Regions from separate parts of the Micropepsis pineolensis genome, predicted to be linked through region 4. Evidence: riboswitches for the same ligand, from Rfam matches in the RefSeq annotation. Region 4 holds a riboswitch; each other region holds the start of a gene.

Region 1 (5,387 bases), 1.4 Mb from region 4:
CAGGGGGCCGAGGCATTGTTCGGTGAAAAATATGGCGACGAGGTTCGCGTGCTGTCGATGGGCTGGGACGAGACGGCGGATAAGCCCTTCTCGGTCGAGCTGTGCGGCGGCACCCATGCCGGTCGTCTGGGCGATATCGGCCTGTTCACCGTATTGTCGGAAACGGCCGTGGCCTCGGGCGTGCGCCGCATCGAAGCGGTGACCCGGGAAGGGGCGCGCCAGTATTTCAAGCATGAGACCGCACTGGCCCATGACGCCGCCGCCGTGCTGAAGACCAGCCCGGACGAGCTGCCCCAGCGTGTCAGCCAGCTTTATGACGAACGGCGCAAGCTGGAAAAAGAACTGGCCGAAGCCAAGAAAGCCCTGGCGCTGGCTGGCCCCGCCCAAAGCGGCGGCAGCGATGTGCAGGAATTTGGCGGCATCAAAACCACCCTGCGCGTGGTGGAAGGGGTTGCGGCCAAAGACCTTAAGGGGCTGGCCGACGAAGCCAAGGCCAAGCTGGGCTCGGGTGTGGCGACCTTTATCGCGGTGGATGGCGGCAAAGCCTCGATCGTGGTCGGGGTGACCGACGACCTCACCGCCAAAGTTTCGGCGGTCGATCTGGTGCGGGTCGGCGCGGGCGCACTGGGCGGCAAGGGTGGCGGTGGCCGCCCCGACATGGCCCAGGCCGGTGGCCCCGATGGCAGCAAGGCCGACGAGGCCCTTAAAGCCATCGCGGCGTATTTAAGCGCGCTGTAACTCAAACAAAGGGGGCGGCGATGGCAAAAATGCCGCTACGCCGCAAACTTTATCTGATCCTTGAAGGCGGTCATGTCGGTGGTCCCATCGGCATGATCGTCGAGATCGGCCTGATCCTGCTGATCCTGCTCAATGTTGTGGGCTTCACGCTGGAAAGCGTGCCGTCGATCGACAAACCCTATTGGCTCGATCTGAAACTGTTCGAAGCCACCTCGGTTCTGATCTTCACCATCGAATATATCCTGCGGCTGTGGGTTTCGGTTGAAGACCCCATCCTGCAGCAAAAGGGGCGCTGGCGCGGCCGCTTTGCCGCCGCCACCAGACCGACGATGGTGATCGACTTTCTGGCGGTGGCGCCGGTCTATTTCTCGCTGCTGCTGCCAGTGCTCGATCTGCGCTTCCTGCGCATGATCCGTCTGTTGCGTCTGCTGAAAATCGCCCGCTATTCCCCGGCGCTGTCGACGCTGGGCGAGGTTATCGTCACCGAACGGCGCGCGCTGTTTGGGACCTTGCTGGTGCTGGCCTGTGCCACCATCTTCGCCGCCGCCGCCATGCATGCCGCCGAAGGCGCGGTGCAGCCCGATAAATTCGGCTCGATCCCCGCCGCGATGTGGTGGGCGATCACCACGCTGACCACGGTCGGCTATGGCGACGAGGTGCCGATCACCTTGCTGGGCCGGCTGGTGGCCGGCTTTACCATGGTGACCGGCATGGGCATTTTGGCGCTGCCCGTCGGCATCGTCGCCACCGGCTTTATCGATGCCATCCACCGGCGTGATTTCATCATCACCTTTGGCATGCTGGCCCGCGTGCCGCTGTTTCGCGATTTCGACGCGGCCTTTTTAAGCGAGGTCATGAACCTGCTCCGTGCACAGACGGTTTCGCGCGGCGGGATTATCGCCGTACGCGGATCAATATCCGGCACGCTCTATTTCATTGTCTCGGGCGATGTAGAGTTGCAGTTCAGCCATCGCGCGGTGCGGCTGCATCACGGTGATTTTTTTGGTGAGCTTTCGCTGTTGCACCACACCCAGCACAAAGCCACCATTGTGGCGCTGGATCAAACCCGCCTGTTAGCGCTGTCGGCGGAAGATTTCACCATGCTGGTGCACAAATATCCCGATCTGAAATTCCGGGTCGAGGAAGCGGCCGCCAAACACGCTAAAGCGTTCAATGCTGACGCATAAGGTGCAGCATCATTAACAAATACGCTTTGTGTTAAGACCTGTGTCGCTCAAAAAATGCGTGCATTTGAAGCAAATCTCCTACGCTTTCGATTAAAGACGCATCGATCAAACGAGAGAGACCGCGCCGCAGCAACTTAAAAGACGCTGTGACAATGTTAGACTGGCGTCATCTTTTTTTTGGTAAATTTTTTTGGCGCCAAATTCTGCTGACGAATCAGTTGGCAAGAATGAAATTCGCTTTACACACAAAAAATCCCCCCACTCGCTGTCTTGACTTACCCCCCCACCCCTCTACACCATCATTATATGGGGTTAGGGTGCTTCGGGTGACCGACATCTTGGGCTTAAAAGGGAAATTCGGGTTAAGACCGATGCTGCCCCCGCAACTGTAAGCGGCGAGTTTGTCGAGCCACTGGTGTTAACTGGGAAGGCCGACGGGACGCGTTAGTGCCGCTAAGCCAGGAGACCTGCCTTACCCCAATACGTGACTGCCCTTGGGCGGGGTGAACCAATGGCCGAACAACGGCTGCCGAAATATTCGGCGGCACGGTTCGGCGACTCTTCCCCCGCTCGGATATGATTGATCTAAAGGAAACAGCAATGTCCGCGCGAATCTCCGCCACACCGCCCCGTCAGGTCGCCAAACGTAACGGTGAGCAGGTGCCCTTTAATGCGGAGAAAATTCGCTTTGCCATTGAGCGGGCCGGTAAGGCCGCCGGTGAATTTGAAGCCGATGAAGCCGAGCTTTTAGCGATTCAGGCAGTCAAGGTGCTAAGCCACCGCTTCCCGCAGGAGCCGCCCCACATCGAACAGGTGCAGGACGTGGTCGAGCAGGTGCTGATTTCGGCCAACCATTTTGCCACCGCCCGCGCCTTTATCGTTTACCGCGAACAGCGCGCCCGTCTGCGCACCGACAAGCACACGCTGGTCGATGTCAAAAGTTCGATCAACGAATATCTCGACCGGGCCGACTGGCGCGTCAACGCCAACGCCAATCAGGGATATTCCCTGGGCGGATTAATTCTCAATGTCTCGGGCAAGATGGTCGCCAATTACTGGCTGAGCCATGTCTATCCGCCCGAGGTTGGCCGCGCCCATCGCGACGGCGATCTGCACATCCACGATCTTGATATGCTGGCGGGCTATTGCGCCGGCTGGTCGCTGCGCACGCTGCTGACCGAAGGGCTGAACGGCGTGCCGGGCAAGGTCGAAGCCGATCCGCCCAAGCATATGTCGAGCGCCATCGGCCAGATCGTCAACTTCCTTGGCACGTTGCAAAACGAATGGGCCGGGGCGCAGGCGTTCTCGTCGTTCGATACCTATATGGCGGCCTTCGTCCGTAACGACAAGCTGAGCTATGACGAGGTGCTGCAGTCGATTCAGGAACTGGTCTATAATCTCAACGTCCCGTCACGCTGGGGCACGCAGACGCCGTTCACCAACCTGACCTTCGACTGGACCTGCCCGGACGATTTGCGCGACCAGACCCCGATCATTGCCGGTGAAGAAATGGATTTCACCTATGGTGATCTTCAGGTCGAGATGGACATGATCAACCGCGCCTATATGGAGGTCATGACCCGCGGCGATGCCAAGGGCCGCGTGTTCACCTTCCCGATTCCGACCTACAACATCACGCCGGATTTCCCGTGGGAGAGCGAGAACGCCAACCGCCTGTTCGAAATGACCGCGAAATACGGCCTGCCGTACTTCCAGAACTTCGTCAATTCGGAACTGACGCCCAACATGGTGCGTTCGATGTGCTGCCGGTTGCAGCTTGACCTGCGCGAACTGCTCAAGCGCGGCAACGGCCTGTTTGGCAGTGCCGAGCAAACCGGTTCGGTTGGCGTTGTGACCATCAACTGTGCGCGTCTGGGCTATCTTTATAAGGGTGACGAAGCCGCGCTGCTGGCCAAGCTGGACGAGCTGCTCGACATCAGCCGCACCAGTCTGGAGATCAAGCGCAAGGTCATTCAGCGCCATATGGATAATGGCCTGTTCCCCTATACCAAGCGCTATCTCGGCACGCTGCGCAATCACTTCTCGACCTTAGGCGTTAACGGCATCAACGAGATGATCCGCAACTTCACCGCCGATGCCGAAGATGTCACCACCGACAAGGGCTATGCCTTTGCCATCCGCTTCCTCGATCATGTCCGTGCCAAGATTGTTTCCTATCAGGAAGAAACCGGGCATCTCTATAATCTGGAAGCGACCCCGGCCGAAGGCACCACCTATCGCTTCGCCAAGGAAGACCAGAAGCGTTATGCCGACATCATTCAGGCTGGCACCAAGGATCAGCCTTACTACACCAATTCCAGCCAGCTGCCGGCGGGCTTTACCGATGATCCGTTTGAAGCCCTGACCCGTCAGGAAGAATTGCAGCGCAAATATACCGGCGGCACCGTGCTGCATCTGTATATGGGGGCGCGGGTGTCCTCGGCCGAGGCGTGCAAGAAGCTGGTGCGCCGCTCGCTTGAGAATTTCCGCCTGCCCTATATCACAGTGACACCGACCTTCTCGATCTGCCCCAAGCACGGCTACATCGCCGGTGAACATCATTTCTGCCCGAAATGCGACGAGGAATTGATCGCCGCCAAAAAATGCGGGTCGCCCTGCAAAGCGGCCGAATAAACTGCCGAATACGCCACCGAATAGGAGAATGTGATGAATCAGATGGTTTCCCCTCAGGAATTTGCCAACGCCGTCGTTCTGAAAGACGAAGAACGCCAGCCCTGCGAAATCTGGACCCGCGTGATGGGCTATCACCGCCCGGTCTCGTCGTTTAACCGCGGCAAGAAGGGTGAATTCGCCGAGCGTAAATATTTCTGCGAATCCAAGGTTGACCTTGCCTGATAGTGTAAAAATGACGACGGGCGGCAAGGATATGCCGCCCGATTTGTATCCGGCGGACAAAAGCCCGGACCGCATCGCTTTGCGCGTTGGCGGACTGGAGCGCTGGTCCTCGGTCGATTGGCCCGGCGAACTGGCGGCGACGATTTTCTGTCAGGGCTGTTCATGGGCCTGCCGCTATTGCCATAACCAGTCGTTGCGCAACGCCACCAGCCCGGACGAAACACCGTGGGCGGAGGTTTTTGCGTTTTTGCACAAACGCCGTGGGCTGCTGGATGCCGTGGTGTTTTCCGGTGGGGAACCACTGCTGCAAAAAGATCTCGCTGCCGCCGTGCGCGCTGTAAAAGCGCTGGGCTATCGCATCGGCCTGCATACCGGTGGCCCGGCCCCGGAACGCTTTGCCGCGATCTTACCCGATCTCGATTGGGTCGGCTTTGATGTGAAGGCACCGTTTGCCGAATATGAAGCCATCACCGGCGTGCCCGGCAGCGGTAATGCCGCCCGCGAAAGCTTAAAGCTGCTGCTGGCCCGTGGCATCGCTTACGACATCCGCACCACGGTGCATGAAAAGCTGCTGGATGCGGCGGCGCTCGCCCGCCTGAACGCCGA
Region 2 (5,387 bases), 1.7 Mb from region 4:
ATGCCGGATGTTGTTCTGGTCGATCTGAATATGCCCGGTGCTGATGGCGTAGGCTTCGTGCGCACGCTGCGCCGTCAGGGTGTGGCGGGCAAACCCCGCATCATCGTGCTGTCGACCGAAAACGATACGGCGCTGCTGACCGACGCGGTCCAGGCCGGGGCGGATGAGTATCTGCTCAAACCCTTTGACACCGAAACCATTGCTGCCGCGCTGAAAGGGTCTGTGCTCGCGTCCGGGAACTGATCATGACCGGATGTTGTCTGGACCACGGCGATTTCGACTATCTGGCGCAATGGTTGCGCCAGCGCACGGGGCTGCGACTGGATGGCTTGCCGCCGGAATTTGTCAGCAATCGTCTGGCGCTGGTGGCGCGGCGTTTTGGTTTTCACTCGTTTGCGGCCCTGATCGACGATCTGCATCTGCCCGATGCCGGGCCGGGCTTGTCGTCGGCGGTGCTCGAAGCCTTTGTCGTCAGCGACACCGCATTTTTTCGCGATGCCGAAGTGTTCTGGGCGCTCAGAGATCAGACCTTGCCTGGCCTGATTGCCAAACGGGCATCGGATAAAACCTTGCGGATCTGGAGTGCGGCTTGCGCCAGTGGTCAGGAAGTCTATTCCATCGCCATCATGCTGGCTGATTTCGGTCTGCTCGCGGCGGGCTGGCATATCGAACTGATCGCCAGTGATCTGTCGGCCCCGGCGGTCGAGCAGGCGGCGGCAGGGCACTACAGTGCAGCAGAAATTGAACGCGGCCTGACGCCGCGTCATTTACAGAAATATTTCGACGCGGCCGAGGATGGCTGGCAGGTTCATGCGGATTTACGCGATCTGGTGACGTTTCGTATTTTTAATTTGTGTGATGGGTTCGACTGGCTTGGCCGTCTCGACATCGTTTTTTGTCGGCATGTGCTGATGTATTTCGATCTGCCGTGCCGCTGCGACGTGCTGGCGAAAATCGCCGGGCAGATGGCCCCTGATGGGGTGTTGGTGACGGGCAGCACCGAAATGGTGCCACCCATGACCGGTTTCCACAATATTTGCCGATCAGCCCCCGGCGTGTATGCCCGGCGGAGCTGACCAGCTTTGATGGGCGATTAGAGCGACGGCTGGTCATATGCGATCGGCCCGTCGCTCTGTTTTTTTGTTTGATCGCGCCTTTGCGCGCAAACTGTCTATACTTTTGCGCTCGTTGCCTTAGAGCCGCGCGCGCACGCCGATGCTGGCACCCAGACCTTCTACGCCGTAATCGGTCACCGCCTGAGTGCGGTCATTGAACAGATTTTCAATACGGCCGTAGATCTGCCAGTGCGCGTCGATATTGTAATCGGCGAACAAATCAACCTTCTCCTTGGCACCCAGCTTGGTGGTTTCACTGGCGGCATTAAAGCGCTGACCGAGATAGTTCATCGCCACGCCGAGGCCGAGTTCTTCGGTGGCCTGCCAGCGCAGATTGGCGTTGGCCAGATAATGCGGACGACGGGCCAGATCAAGGCCGGTGTCGCGGTCGGTGGCGTTCATATAGGTGTAGTTGGCCGACAGCGTCAGCGTATCGGTCAGGTGGGTGTCCACCGCCGCTTCAATGCCATTGGCCTTGGTACGGTCGATATTGACGTAATAGCCATACTGTTGCAGCCGCTGCGAGCAACCGGGGGCATCAGACGCGCTGTAGCAGTTCTGCCAGTCAATCTGATTGCTGGTATGACGCCAGAAGTAGGTCAGCGAGGCGTGCAGCCGGCCATCGAAGAAATTCTTGTCGGCGCCGATTTCCCACGTGCGGGCGGATTCGGGTTTCAGGGCATCAATCGGGTTGGAATAGGCCGAATAGAGCTGATAGAGCGTCGGCGATTTAAATCCGTCGCCGTAATTGGCATGCAGGGTGGCATCGAGCTCCGGAATCTGCCAGGCCGCCGCGACCTTGACCGAGGTGTGGCTGCCGAACTCGTCATCATTGTCGGTGCGCGCACCTACGGTCAGCGTCAGCTGGTCGAACAGAGTCTTCTGCAGTTGGCCATAGCCCGACGTGGTGCGCTTGTGCCCGGCGATATGATCGGCGGCGGCATAAGACGAGAAGGTATCATTATCGAGATAGGTTGTTTCGCTTTCGGCCCCGAAGGACAGCTCGGTGCTGTCGTCGATCTTGGCCACGCCCTGATATTCAACGCGGAACGCCCCACCGTCATAGGCATAGTTGTGGTGGATGGTGTCGTAAGCGGAATCAAAGAAATCGCGCTTGGACGAGGACGCGATCAGCGCCAGCCGGTTGGTCAGAATGCCATCCAGCGCCGTCTGGTTGATGCCGACATAGCCGCTGTAGAGGCTGTGGGTTTCATAGGTGGCAGAGTCAGCCAGATTGTAGCTCGCGTCGTAGCCATCGTCATACTTGGTGTGGGCGTGATCGTAATAGCCGATGACATCAACGCTGATCGTATCACTCAGGTGGGTGCGGGTGTTGATATTGAGCGACTGGTTGGCCGTGCCGTCCGCTTCGTGCTGGCCAGCCGCGGCTGAAATGCCCTTGGTGGCATAATCATTGGCCGCGACACCGAATTCCGTGGCCCCGGCAGTCCCATTTGCCGCCACATTGACGCGCCAGCTATCAAAGGTGCCAGCTTCCGCACTGGCGGTCAGGGCGGTGTCGCCACCGCGCTTGGTGATGATGTTGATGACACCGGCCATGGCATTGCTGCCATACAGGGTCGAGTTGGCGCCGCGCATAACTTCGATGCGGTCGATATTGTTGAGGAACAGATCGCCATAATTGGCACTGCCCGACGAGTCACTGGGGTCGTTGAGACGGATTCCGTCGATCAGTGTCAGGGTCTGGCCGCTGTCTGCACCGCGCAAATAGACCGTAGTGGTCTGCCCCGCGCCACCGGTGCGGTTGATGCTGAGGCCGGGCACGTCGCTCAAGGCGTCGGTCAGGCTGACACTCTGGCGGGCGTCGAGATCGGCGGCATCAATGACCGTGACCGTGGTGCCGGTTTTGGCCAGCGGCTGGGTCGTGCGGGTGGCAGAAACCACCACGGTCTCAACCTCCTGTGCGGCCGCTGGGGCCATGCAGGTGCCAAACGCGGCGATCAGCGCGGTGGTGGTGCCAAGCAGGATTGTCGTTAAACGGGATGTAGGCATAAAATTTCTCCTGGAATAGATCCCAAGAGCCGGTGGCGGTTCAGCCTGATCCTTCGAATGGCCAGAATGTTCCGCGGCAGCGACTCATACACGTTGTCGCCGCGACGGATAGAACCGCTAATTTCCGGCACACCCCGGCCGAAAACTGGACGACGACGCAAGGCAGGTCTCCTGGCTAGCCGGCTGCGAACGAGAGCACCAGCCTTCCCAAAGCGCATATGGCTTCAGTGGCGTGTTGGCGTCTCTTGCCGACGACAGTTGCGGGGGCAGCCACGTTTGATGTGCGTGTTCCCAAAACCTTACGTCTGATGGCTGTCTACAAAGCCGAAAGCGGCGGTACCGTCAACGTTTAAGCCGTTGCCTGTGCACGATTTCAGGCATCTGTTGCCCCCGCGGCAACAAGCGTGGATAATGGCCCTTGTGCCATTAAGGAATAGCTGCGGGCCATGATGCATGGCAAAATATGGTCTCGGGCGGCGGCGGATGCCGCGCTGACCCGGCCGGGGTCCTGTTTTGAGATCGAGACCGTTCAGCAGGGTAATCGCGCCTTGCGGGTGTGGAAATGTGCGCCCGCCACGGTGCCAGCCTTGCTGGCGCGGGCGGAACGTTTCGGCGCGCGGGAATTTCTGATTTATGATGCGACGAGGGTCACCTACGACGCATTTCTTCGCGCAGTTCAGGCGTTGGCTGCCGACCTCAAAGCCCATGGGGTGGTCCCCGGCCAGCGCGTCGGGTTGGCCATGCGCAATCTGCCCGAATGGCCGGTGGCGTTTTTTGCCATCCTGCAGACCGGGGCGCTGGTCGTGCCGCTTAATGCCTGGTGGACCGAGGCCGAACTGGCGGCGGCGCTGGCCGATAGTGGGGCTGAGTTTGCCATTGTCGATGACACACGGCTCGGTCGCCTGCCTGCGCAGCCTGGTCTGGATCATGTCTGGGTGTGCGGCGCATCGCGAGGGGGGGCAGGCGTCAGCCAGCTGGAAGCGGTGATCGGTCCGGCGGGCCGCTGGCATATGCTGCCACGGCACCCACAGGTGCCGCCACCGCTGGAACCCGACAGCGCTGCGGCCATCTTCTACACCTCGGGCACGGCATCGCGGCCGCGCGGGGTGCTGTGCAGCCAGAGTAACCTGCTCGATACGATTATGGCGATGGCCTATACGCTGGCTCGCACCCGTCTTTGCGAAGGCGGGGCGCTGCCGGATGCCGATTTCCTGTGTCAGCCCCAGCGCAGCATGCTGCTAACGGTGCCACTGTTCCATGTCATAGGGGCCTGCGCCGTGATGATTCCGGCGCTGCATAGCGGGGCGCGGCTGGTGCTGATGCCCAAATGGGATACCGAAGCAGCCTTCGCGCTGATCGAAGCCGAGCGCGTCAGCCATTTATGGGGTGTGCCGGCGATTGCCCGCGCCATGCTCGATCATCCGGCGCGCCAGAGTTATGACCTGACATCGTTGCGGCTGATCAGTTATGGCGGGGCACCGTTTGCCCCGGCGCTGGCGGGCGAGATTGCCCGGGTCTTCGCCCCTGCGGTGCCCGGCAGTGGCTGGGGCATGACCGAGACTGCTTCGCTTTGTATTGGTCATTCGGGTCGCGAATATCTTGACCATCCGGCCTCCTGCGGTTTGCCGCCGCCGACCTGCGCGATCAAGGTGACCGATGCGGCGGGCCACGTGCTGCCGTCGGATACGGTGGGCGAGCTGTGGGCCTATGGGCCGAACGTCGCCATGGGCTATTGGCAGCGGCCAGAGGAAAGTGCCGTAACCTTTGTCGATGGCTGGGTCCGCACCGGCGATCTGGCCCGCATTGATGCCGAAGGTTTCTGCACCATTGTTGGGCGCACCAAGGACATGCTGATTCGCGGCGGCGAAAATATCTTCTGCGGCGAGGTTGAAGCTGTGCTCGCCAGCCATCCGGCGGTGCGTGAGGCGGCTTTGCTTGCGCTGCCCGACCCGAAGCTGGGCGAGGTACCCGCTGCCGTGGTGGTGCTGCGCCAGGGGGCGTCTGCCAGTGCCGGGTTGCTGAAAGCCTATGCGGCGGAACGGCTGGCAGCCTTCAAGGTGCCTGTAAAAATCGTGTTTTCATCCGGGCTGCCCCGCAATGCCGCTGGCAAGCTCACCCGCAGTGGTTTGAAAAGCCTGCTCGAACAAACCGCAGAAACTTCGTAACAAATGCGAATGGCGTCGCTTTCCTGTCGCATATCGTCCCTATTAGAGTGAATTTTAAAATTTATGAACATAGGGTTGGCATATGAAGGCAGAT
Region 3 (5,387 bases), 310 kb from region 4:
GCGTCTGGTACAGGAAGGCGCGATCTTCCAGTCGACCTCGGATACCGAAGTCATCATCCACCTCACCGCCCGCAGCGTGTGCAGCCATGTCGTCGACAAGCTGGCCGATGCGCTGAAGCTGGTCGAGGGGGCTTACTCGGTCGTCGCCATGACGGCGAAAAAGATGATCGGCGTGCGCGATCCCTTTGGCGTGCGCCCGCTGGTGCTGGGGCAGCTCGACGGGGCCTATATTCTGGCGTCGGAAACCTGCGCGCTCGACATCATCGGGGCCGAACTGGTGCGCGATGTTAAACCGGGTGAAGTGGTGGTCATTACCAAAGACGGTATTGAATCCTTCTTCCCCTTCGCGCCGCAGAAGAGCCGTTTCTGCGTCTTCGAATATATCTATTTCGCCCGGCCAGATTCGACACTGGAAGGCGTCAACGTCTACGAAGCGCGCCAGCGCATCGGCGAAGAACTGGCCCGCGAAAATCCCATCGAAGCCGACATTGTGGTGCCGGTGCCGGATTCCGGCCTGCCTGCCGCGTTGGGTTATTCGCATGCCTCGGGCATCCGCTTCGAGCTTGGCATTATCCGCAATCACTATGTCGGTCGTACCTTTATCGAACCGACGGCGGGTATTCGCCATTTCAGCGTGCGCCGTAAGCACAATCCCAACCGCGCCACGCTGGAAGGCAAGCGCGTGGTGCTGATTGACGATTCCATCGTGCGCGGCACCACCTCGAAAAAGATTGTGCAGATGGTGCGCGATGCCGGGGCAAAGGAAGTCCATTTCCGCGTTGCCAGCCCGCCGACACGGCACAGCTGCTTCTATGGCGTTGATACCCCGAATGAGCATGAGCTGCTGGCCCATGACATGGGCATCGACGAGATGTGCCACTATATCGGTGCCGACAGTCTGGCCTTCTTATCGATGGAAGGCATGTACCGGGCAATGGGTCAGGACTTTCATGACCCCAACGGCCATAAATTCTGCGACGCCTGCTTCTCGGGCAACTACCCCATCCGCCTGACCGATATGGAAGACGGTGCCGACAAGGCCCAGCTTTCGTTCCTGGCAGGCGTGGCGTAAGTTCCACAGGACTGCGACTTAAAGAAAACACCGGATGGCAAACCATCCGGTGTTTTTTTGGCTTAACCGCGCATCTGTCTGGCGGCATCGGTCATGGCGCAAAGGGCGGGTTTGACCTCCTCCCAGCGACGGGTTTTGAGGCCGCAGTCGGGGTTGACCCAGATCTGCCCGGGGCTCAGCCGTTCCGAAGCCTTGCTGAGCAGGGTTACGATTTCCGTCACCGCCGGAATCCGTGGCGAGTGAATATCGTAGACGCCCGGCCCAATCGCATTGGGATAGCGATATTCGGCAAAGGCCGACAACAGCTCCATTTGCGAGCGCGCCGTCTCAATCGAAATCACATCGGCATCCAGCGCACCGATGGCGGCGATAATGTCGTTAAATTCGGCATAACACATATGGGTGTGGATCTGGGTTTCGTCCGCCACGCCCGAGGATGCCAGCCGGAAGGCCTCGACCGCCCAATTGAGATAGCCCTGCCAGTCATCGCAGCGCAGCGGCAGCCCTTCGCGTAACGCCGGCTCGTCAATCTGGATGACGCGGATGCCCGCCGCTTCCAGATCGGTCACCTCGTCACGCAGCGCCAGCGCAATCTGGCGGCACACCGCAGATCTGGGCAGATCATCGCGCACGAACGACCATTGCAGCATGGTCACCGGCCCGGTCAGCATGCCCTTGACCGGTTTTTCGGTCAGCGATTGCGCATAGCGCGCCCACGCCACCGTCATTGGCCGGGGCCGTGCGACGTCACCATAGATCACCGGCGGGCGAACATAACGCGAGCCATAGCTTTGCACCCAGCCATGTTTGGTGAAGGCATAACCGTCGAGCTGTTCGCCGAAATACTGCACCATGTCGTTGCGTTCAAATTCGCCATGCACCAGCACATCAAGACCAACCTCCTCCTGCCAGCGGATCGCCAATGCGGTTTCTGCCCGTAAGAAATCGACATAATCGGCATCGCTGACATTTCCCTTGGCATGCGCGGCACGCGCCGCACGCACTTCGTCGGTTTGCGGGAACGAGCCGATGGTGGTGGTCGGAAACGCCGGCAGTTTCAGATGCGCCTGCTGCCGGGCAATGCGGTCGGCAAAGGGGCTGTTGCGCGTTGCCATCGCCGGGGTGACATGGGCCATGCGCGCGGCCACATCCGCGCGGTGCACCGTGGCGGAAAGCCGCCGTGCCGCCAGCGCAGCCGATGCCGCCGCCAGCTTGTCCGCCACCGCACTTTCCCCCGCCGTGAGCGCGGTGTGCAAGCTGGCCAGCTCGCCCATTTTCTGCACGGCAAAAGACAGCCAACTTTTGACATCTTCGGCCAGTTCGGTTTCCACCGTCACATCAATCGGCACATGCTTAAGCGAGCAGGACGGTGCCAGTTGCAACTGTTCCGGTGCCCAGGCGGCCAGCACCGGCTTTAAGCCGAAGATCAGCTTTTCCAGATCGGCGCGCCAGATATTGCGCCCGTCGATCACCCCCAGCGACAGCACCCGATCCCTGGGCGCTTTGGCCAGCACTTCGCCCAGCTGTTCGTGGCCGCGCACCAGATCAAGATGCAAACCCGCCACCGGCAAATGCACCACCGTATCCAGTGCCGTGCCGAAATCGCCAAAATAACTCGCCAGCAGAATTTTCAGACCGGGGGCGGCATGGCTCAGCGCCGCATAGCTTTGCACCAGCGCCGCCAGCGCCCCGGCATCCAGATCGGTGGCCAGCACCGGCTCGTCGATCTGGACCCATTTCGCCCCGGCCTTGGCCAGACGCTGTAGCAACTCGCCATAAACCGGTAGCAGCCGCGGCAACAGGCTGAGCGTATCGGCACCACTGCATTTGCCAAGGCGCAGAAAACTCACCGGCCCGATCAGCACCGGGCGCGTATTGTACCCCAGCGCACAGGCTTCGAGATATTCCTCGACCGGCTTTAAGGTGGACAGCGTGAAGGACTGATCGGCAGTAAATTCCGGCACCATGTAGTGATAATTGGTGTCGAACCATTTGGTCATTTCCAGCGCCGCAACATCCTGCGCCCGGCCATGGGTGCCGCGCGCCATGGCAAAATAGGTGTCGAGTGGCACCGCCCCACCCTGCCAGCCATAACGGGCCGGAACCGCACCGACCATGACCGCGGTATCAAGCATGGAATCATAGAGCGAGAAATCATTACTGGGCAGAATTTCAACCCCCACCGCCTGTTGCTGCGCCCAGGACGCGGCACGAAGACCGGCAGCGGTTTTGAGCAGCGCTTCGGCATCCGTTTTTCCGGCCCAGTAACTTTCCAGCGCAAATTTCAGCTCGCGTCTGGGGCCGATCGATGGCCCCCCCAGACTTGCAACAGCTAACAAAGACATCGGCAATACTCCAAAATGGTTGGAGCAAAGGCCAAGCGGGCGCAAGACGTACCGGTTCACGGCACGCACACCATGCGCAACCCGCCGGGACACCCCGCCCGTGGACGATCTGTTGCTGTAAGGCAGGTCTCCTGGCTTTGCGGGTCGTCACGGCTGCCCGCCTTCCCAGGGATACCCCAGTGGCTTTTGAACAGTCGCTCACCGCTGACAGTTGCGGGGGCAGCGCCGGTCTTGCACCGGCTTCCCTCTTAGCTTTTGAGCAAAAAGCACGCCCAAAAGAACCTTAAGCCCACCGACACTATCGGCGGGCTCAATGGGTGTCAATAAAGACATAAAGAAATCTTTATGTCTGCATATCCATTATGTTTTTACCCGCGCACTTCCATCTGGATCGGGCCATCCTTGCGACCATGGATAAACTGATCGACATAGGGGTTGTCGGCAGTATCAATTTCGACCGTCGGCCCCGCCCAGACGATCTTGCCCTTGTAGAGCATGGCGATGCGGTCGGCGATTTTGCGGGCGCTGACCATGTCATGGGTGATCGACAGCGCAGTGGCCCCGACATCCTTGACCATATCGACGATCAGATTGTTGATGACGTCCGACATGATGGGGTCGAGGCCCGTGGTCGGCTCGTCAAAGAAGATGATCTCGGGCTTGGTGGCAATGGCACGCGCCAGCCCGACGCGTTTTTGCATGCCGCCCGACAGTTCCGACGGCGACAGTGCACCAACATCCGCCGTCAGCCCGACCTTGGCCAGGGTTTCAATGGCGATGTCCTTCGCCTTTTTACGGCCCATGCCATGGCCCTGGATCAGACCAAAGGCGACATTTTCCCAGACCGGCAGACTGTCGAACAAGGCAGCGTTTTGAAACAGCATGCCAAATTTACGCAAATAGGCTTCGCGGGCCCGGCCACGCAGGCGCGTCACCGGCTCGCCATCCACAAAGATCTCGCCTTCGTCGGGGCGCAGAATGCCCAGAACGCATTTGATCGTCACCGATTTGCCGGTGCCCGAGCCACCGATGACGACCAGAGATTCCCCCTGCTCGATGGTCAGATCGACGCCATCCAGAACCACCTTGGATCCGAAGCGTTTTTTCACGCCCTTGAGTTCGATTTTTGCCATGGCGATCTCTTAGAACAGGATGTTGGTCAGGATGTAGTTGGAAGCCAAAATCAGGATCGACGCCGACACCACCGCACTGGTGGTGGCGCTGCCGACGCCCTGCGCCCCGCCCTTGGAATGGAAGCCGTGATAGCACCCCATCAGCGCGATGAGAAAACCGAACACCGCCGCCTTGATCAGGCCGGAAGCGACATCCTTGAAATCGAGGGCATTGATGGTGTGCTGCAAATAGATCGTACCGGTGAAATCCAGACTGCTGGTAGAGACGACGTAACCACCGAAAATGCCGATGGCATCTGCCACCGCCACCAGAAGCGGCATGGCGATCACCGCCGCCACCAGACGCGGCACCACCAGATATTTCATCGGGTTGGTGGCCAACGTGGTCAGCGCATCAATCTGTTCGGTCACCCGCATGGTGCCAAGCTCGGCAGCGATGGCCGCCGCAACGCGCCCCGCCACCATCAGACCGGCGATCACCGGCCCCAGCTCGCGCGTGATGCCGATCAGCACCACCACCGGCATGTAGACTTCGGCACCATAACGGGCGGTGCCGATATAAATCTGTAAGGCCAGCGCACCGCCGGTGAAGAAGGCCGTCAGCCCAACCACCGGCAGCGAGAAATAGCCGACGCGCATGAACTGTTTGAACAGCAACGACCAATAGATCGGCGGTCGCACGATGCTGATCACCGCGGTGGCGGTGAACATGCACAGCCGACCGATCTCCTGCAAAAAGCCAAGCGTGATTTTCCCGATGGCGGCAAAGACGTTCATGCGGCCTCCTGATAGACGCGCGCGGCGCGGGGTGAAACCTGTGTCAAAATCTCGTACGAA
Region 4 (5,387 bases):
GTCGGCATTTTCTTTGGCGGTTTCGGCGTATTTTTGCTTTTGCGCGGGGTTCAGATCCTGCGCAAGGGTATAGAGATGGCGCTTCAGGCTGTCGGCTTCATATTCGCCCCAGGCATCGGTGGCTTCGTCCTGGCGCAACGTTGCCTCGCTGGAGGTCGCCAGCGCTTGAGACGCCTCAAGCGATTCAAGATTCCCTGATACCGCAGCCAATACTGCCAGCGCAGAAACCAGAATGGCCGCGCGCGCAACAAAACGATCTGGTGCGTGGACGGCATGTTCGGTCTGTTCGTGGGCTTCCAGCGGGGCGTCGTGCATGGTTTGGGTTCCTGTCAATGGTGTGTCGCACACTCTGGGCGGCAAAGCGTGCAGGACATAACAGCATGACCCCGGCAAAGAAAAGCCCGCCGGGATTGATTTATTCATCCGGCGGGCTTTCATTTTTGTAATGCGGGGTCAGCCCTTGCGCTTGTCGAATTCGGCCCAGACGCCATCGGCACCTTCCCAGTTGCCCAGACTGGAAGCCTTGGAATATTCGGTGGCGCGCTGTTCAAAGAAATTGGCGTGCTCGACGCCGTTCAGAATTTCGACCAGCCAGGGTAGCGGGTGCGGTTTGATCTGTTCATAACCGGTGTCGGTGGCGCGGAAATGGCCGAACAGCACCGGCAGTTTGAGCTGGGTCAGCCGCCAGTCGGCAATGTAGCGGACATAGGCCTGAATATCTTTCGGTCCCATGCCTTCAACCGGGCCAAGTTCAAACGCCAGATCAACGAATTTTTCTTCCAGCCCGACCATGGTTTTGGCAACGTCCAGAATGTCATCACGCACGGTTTTGGTCAGTGCGCCGGTTTCGGCATTCCAGGCGTGAAACAGTTGCGTGATGCCTTCGCAATGCAGGCTTTCATCGCGCACCGACCAGGTGACGATCTGGCCCATGCCCTTCATCTTGTTGAAGCGCGGGAAGTTGAGCAGCATGGCAAAGCTGGCGAACAGCGCCATGCCTTCGGTGAAGCCGCCAAACATCGCCAGCGTACGGGATACATCGGCCACGGTATCAACGCCGAAGGTATGCATATAATCGGCTTTATCGCGCATGGCGCTGTAGTCGCGGAAGGCTTCAAATTCGACCTGCGGCATGCCCAGCGTTTTGAGCAGCAGGGCATAGGCGTCGATATGCACCGTCTCCATATTGGTGAAGGCGGCCAGCATCATCTGAATTTCCAGCGGCTGGAAAATCGGCAGATAGCGCTTCATATAATTGTCGCCGACCTCAACATCCGACTGGGTGAAGAAGCGGAAAATCTGGGTCAGCAGATTGCGTTCGGTATCCGATACCCGGTCTGATGCCCAGTCTTTGACATCTTCGCCCAACGGCACTTCCTCGCCCATCCAGTGGATCTGCTGCTGTTTTTTCCAGTAGGCATAGGCCCACGGGTAGCGGTCAACATTATAGGTGCCAGAGGTTTGCAACAGACCAACCCGGCCGGTGCCGATCAGATCCATCGGGTTGATGTTCAGAATATCACTCATGTTCAAATCCGTATGCGTATCGTTTGTTACTGAAAGGCCGTTTACTGGCAGGCCAGGCATTCGTCATAGTTGGTGGGGCCTGTTTCGACATCAACCTTGACAGCAGCCTGCGTTTCCCCGGCAAACGCCGCGCGCTGCAGGGATTTTGAGCGGCAGTAATACAGGCTTTTGAGGCCCTTTTCCCACGCCGTCCAGTGCAGCATATGCAGATCCCATTTAGGGACATCGCTCGGGATGAACAGATTGATCGACTGGCTTTGGCAGATGAACGGCGCGCGGTCGGCGGCCAGTTCAATGATCCAGCGCTGATCAATTTCAAACGCGGTGCGAAAGGTGATCTTTTCATCCGCCGACAGACACTCCAGATGCTGAACCGAGCCTTCGGCGGCGATGATCGATTGCCACACCACCGGCGTATCAGCGCCGCGTTCGGCCAGTATGCGCTTTAGGTGCGGGTTATAGACCGAGAACGACCCCGACAGTGTTTTATGCGTATAAATATTGGCCGGAATGGGTTCAACACAGGCGCTGGTGCCACCGCAGATGATGCTGATCGATGCGGTGGGGGCAATGGCGATCTTGTGCGAGAAGCGCTCCATCACGCCCTGTTCTGCGGCATCGGGGCAGGGGCCGCGTTCTTCGGCCAGCGTGTGGGACGCCGCATCGGCTTCCGCGCGTAACTTACGGAAGATTTTTAAGTTCCAGGATTTGGCCAGGGCGCTTTCAAAGGCAATGCCACGGCTTTGCAGAAACGAATGAAAGCCCATCACGCCAAGGCCGACCGATCGTTCGCGCAGCGCGGCATAGGCGGCATTGGCCATGGCGGGTGGGGCGTTGGCGATAAAGTCACTTAAAACATTGTCGAGGAAGCGCAGCACATCTTCAACAAAGCCCGGAACGGTGGACCATTCATCCCAGGTTTCAATGTTGAGCGACGACAGGCAGCACACCGCCGTGCGCATATTGCCCAGATGGTCTTCACCCGATGGCAGCACGATTTCGGCGCACAGATTAGACGAACGCACCTTCAGGCCCAGCGCCTTGTGATGCTCGGGCAGGGCGCGGTTCACCGTGTCGATATAGAGAAGATAGGGTTCGCCGGTGCGCAGGCGGGTTTCCAGAATGCGCTGCCATAACTGGCGGGCGTTGACCTGCCGCAAGGGGGCGCCGGTCTTGGGGCTGCGTAAGGAGAAGGGCGCATCATTGCGCACCGCTTCCATGAATTCATCAGTGATGGCAACACCGTGATGCAGGTTGAGGCTTTTGCGGTTGAAATCCCCCGATGATGTACGGATTTCGAGAAATTCCTCGATCTCGGGGTGATAGACGTCAAGATACACCGCCGCCGAACCGCGCCGGAGCGAGCCTTGTGAAATCGCCAGTGTCAGGCTGTCCATCACGCGGATGAACGGAATGATGCCGGATGTTTCGCCGCAGCCCTTGACGCTTTCGCCGATCGACCGCACCCCGCCCCAATAGGTGCCAATGCCGCCACCGTTGGAGGCGAGCTTCACATTCTCGTTCCAGGTATCGACAATGCCGTCCAGCGTATCGGGCACCGCGTTGAGGAAGCAGGAAATCGGTAATCCGCGGCTGGTGCCGCCATTACTTAAGACCGGGGTGGCGGGCATGAACCACAACTGCGAAATCGCATCGTACAGCCGCTGGGCGTGCGCGGTATCATCGGCATAGGCACAGGCAACGCGGGCGAACATGTGCTGAATACTCTCGCCGGGTAACTGATAGCGGTCGATCAGGGTTGCCTTGCCGAAATCGGTCAGCCGGGCATCTCGACTGTGGTCAAGGCACAAATCCTCCGGCACGGGCTTGCCCCCACCGGCAACGGCTGCGGCCTCAATCGGGCTGACATGAACGGTCATAACGGCTTCTCCCCTCCAACGGCTCAATAATAGCGGGCAGACAGATGCGCGACGGCAAACGGCTTTGCGCCATCTGCAGCTTTCGCGCCCCATCGGGACACCCCGCCCAAGGACGAATACTGGTGCTTTCGGCAGGTCTCCTGGCTCATCCGCGGGCGCTTTAAGGCGTCCGATCTGGCCTTCCCGGCACCTCAGGCGCCAGTGACTGCTGTGATCGGACCACGCCGCTGACAGTTGCGGGGGCAGCGCCGGGCTTTCACCGGCTTCCCTCTTCGCCTCAAATTTTAACTAGATGTTGAAATCCGAGGAACCGTAGCCACAAGATAATGTTAACCGTAGCCGTTATGGTCAAGGAGTATATTTGTTCTAACTAAAAAGAATATTCTTGACGCCACTTTTCCGCTGTGCGGTGCGCCGGGCACGCCAGATGCCCGCTTCGCTTTCCATAAGCGGCAGTGCAAGATCATATAATGACAGCGTGATGTTGCTAATCATACTTCTCACGCGTCAGGTTTAACGTCTGGAATTTATGAGGCCCATTCATAGGAGTTTGCCGGATACATAGGCTAATCGCATGATCAGTCGTGCTCTATATTTATGGAAGTTTATGCGGCGGTACATTGAACTGAATAAGCATAAGGAATTGTGGCATGGCAGAACATAACGACACAGAAAAAAGCGCCAATCTTACGGATGCTAACGCTCCGTCATCCGTGGAAACGTCTCGGCGTAAGATTTTAAAAGAGACAGCAGCAGGCTTGCTGGTTGGTGGGCTTGCATCCATGTTGCCGCAAGTATCGCACGCACAAACCACCCCAAAGCCCGCAAAGACGCTGATTGTTTATTTTTCCCGTACCGGGAACACCCGTGTGGTGGCGCAGCATATTCATGGGCTGGTAGGTGGAGACATCGTCGAGATTCGCACCGTAAACAGTTATCCTGCAGACTACCGCGAAACCACCGAGGTGGCGAAAGAGGAACAACGGACGAATGCTCGCCCCAAACTGGCGAGTGACGTTGCAAACACTGGTCCGTACAGCACCGTGTTCATCGGTTATCCCAATTGGTGGGGAACTTTGCCGATGGCGTTGTTTACCTTCATGGATCACCACGATTTGTCCGGTAAGACCATTTTGCCGTTTTGTACCCACGAAGGCAGTCGTCTCGGTCGCGGACCAGATGACATCCGCGCACGGTATCCCAAAGCGAAGATCCTCGATGGCCTAGCGCTGCGCGGCGGATCTGGTGGTTATGCACGCAGTGCGGATGCCGGTCTTGAAATTGATGCATGGGTGCGCGGGTTTAAACTCGCTACAACGCGATAGTATGCGTGCAAGACTGTCTCTCGATCTTTGTCTTGTTGCACTATTGTTGTTTGCGTTTGCATATCAACTTACTGGCAATCTAGTTCATGAAGCCATTGGTACGGCTTTTGTTGCGTTTGCATTAGTTCACAACCTTATTTCGCGACGCTGGTATGCATCTATCAGAAAGGGGGCAATGCCCCCGCGTCGCGTTTTTACGACAACGCTTAATCTGCTGCTGCTGGCTACTTCGCTTCTGCTCATCGCCAGCGGGCTGGCGAATTCGCACGACCTTTTTCCATATTTGCATGTTAAAGTGGCAATATTAGATCGTCACGTCCATGCCATGGCTGCGTATTGGGTGCTAATCCTGGCATCATTGCATCTGGGACTTAATTGGCGAATGGTGACAGCAACGATCTGCAAGACCTTTAGGATTCCTCCGCTTGGTCGCCTCAGTCGTTTAGTTCTGTGTTCTGTGGCGTTTTTGTTTATCGTCTTTGGTGTTTATGCCTTTTTTGAGCGAGACATTCCCTACAAACTTTTGGGATTGTTTAGTTTTGATTATTGGGATTTTGATCGTGACACCTTTGGGTATTTCATACGCTATGTCGCGATTATCAGTGTTGGTGTCTTTGCTGCCTATCAGGTTTCAAAAAGGTTGCGTAGATAGGGG

The links. Region 4 has a riboswitch for cobalamin ahead of ACZ5RI_RS07925 (ribonucleoside-diphosphate reductase subunit alpha). Riboswitches for the same ligand answer to the same signal wherever they lie in the genome.
Region 1: another riboswitch for cobalamin. It lies ahead of ACZ5RI_RS01740 (ribonucleoside triphosphate reductase); the one in region 4 lies ahead of ACZ5RI_RS07925 (ribonucleoside-diphosphate reductase subunit alpha).
Region 2: another riboswitch for cobalamin. It lies ahead of ACZ5RI_RS00090 (TonB-dependent receptor plug domain-containing protein); the one in region 4 lies ahead of ACZ5RI_RS07925 (ribonucleoside-diphosphate reductase subunit alpha).
Region 3: another riboswitch for cobalamin. It lies ahead of metE (5-methyltetrahydropteroyltriglutamate--homocysteine S-methyltransferase); the one in region 4 lies ahead of ACZ5RI_RS07925 (ribonucleoside-diphosphate reductase subunit alpha).

The regions. Positions count from the first base shown of each region.
Region 1 covers NZ_AP042408.1:385,932-391,318, forward strand. The annotation lists gene alaS (alanine--tRNA ligase) at 1-738, shown strand, start outside; gene ACZ5RI_RS01735 (cyclic nucleotide-gated ion channel) at 759-1,925, shown strand; cobalamin riboswitch at 2,224-2,414, shown strand; gene ACZ5RI_RS01740 (ribonucleoside triphosphate reductase) at 2,526-4,559, shown strand; gene nrdD (anaerobic ribonucleoside-triphosphate reductase) at 4,593-4,781, shown strand; gene ACZ5RI_RS01750 (anaerobic ribonucleoside-triphosphate reductase activating protein) at 4,792-5,387, shown strand, end outside.
Region 2 covers NZ_AP042408.1:24,048-29,434, reverse strand. The annotation lists gene ACZ5RI_RS00100 (response regulator) at 1-243, shown strand, start outside; gene ACZ5RI_RS00095 (CheR family methyltransferase) at 246-1,076, shown strand; gene ACZ5RI_RS00090 (TonB-dependent receptor plug domain-containing protein) at 1,194-3,128, opposite strand; cobalamin riboswitch at 3,273-3,445, opposite strand; gene ACZ5RI_RS00085 (class I adenylate-forming enzyme family protein) at 3,575-5,293, shown strand; gene ACZ5RI_RS00080 (ATP-binding protein) at 5,376-5,387, shown strand, end outside.
Region 3 covers NZ_AP042408.1:2,083,465-2,088,851, reverse strand. The annotation lists gene purF (amidophosphoribosyltransferase) at 1-1,072, shown strand, start outside; gene metE (5-methyltetrahydropteroyltriglutamate--homocysteine S-methyltransferase) at 1,135-3,417, opposite strand; cobalamin riboswitch at 3,522-3,718, opposite strand; gene ACZ5RI_RS09275 (ABC transporter ATP-binding protein) at 3,786-4,550, opposite strand; gene ACZ5RI_RS09270 (MlaE family ABC transporter permease) at 4,560-5,327, opposite strand; gene alr (alanine racemase) at 5,324-5,387, opposite strand, start outside.
Region 4 covers NZ_AP042408.1:1,771,016-1,776,402, forward strand. The annotation lists gene ACZ5RI_RS07915 (DUF4337 family protein) at 1-315, opposite strand, end outside; gene ACZ5RI_RS07920 (ribonucleotide-diphosphate reductase subunit beta) at 454-1,527, opposite strand; gene ACZ5RI_RS07925 (ribonucleoside-diphosphate reductase subunit alpha) at 1,569-3,407, opposite strand; cobalamin riboswitch at 3,521-3,737, opposite strand; gene ACZ5RI_RS07930 (flavodoxin) at 4,058-4,732, shown strand; gene ACZ5RI_RS07935 (hypothetical protein) at 4,734-5,384, shown strand.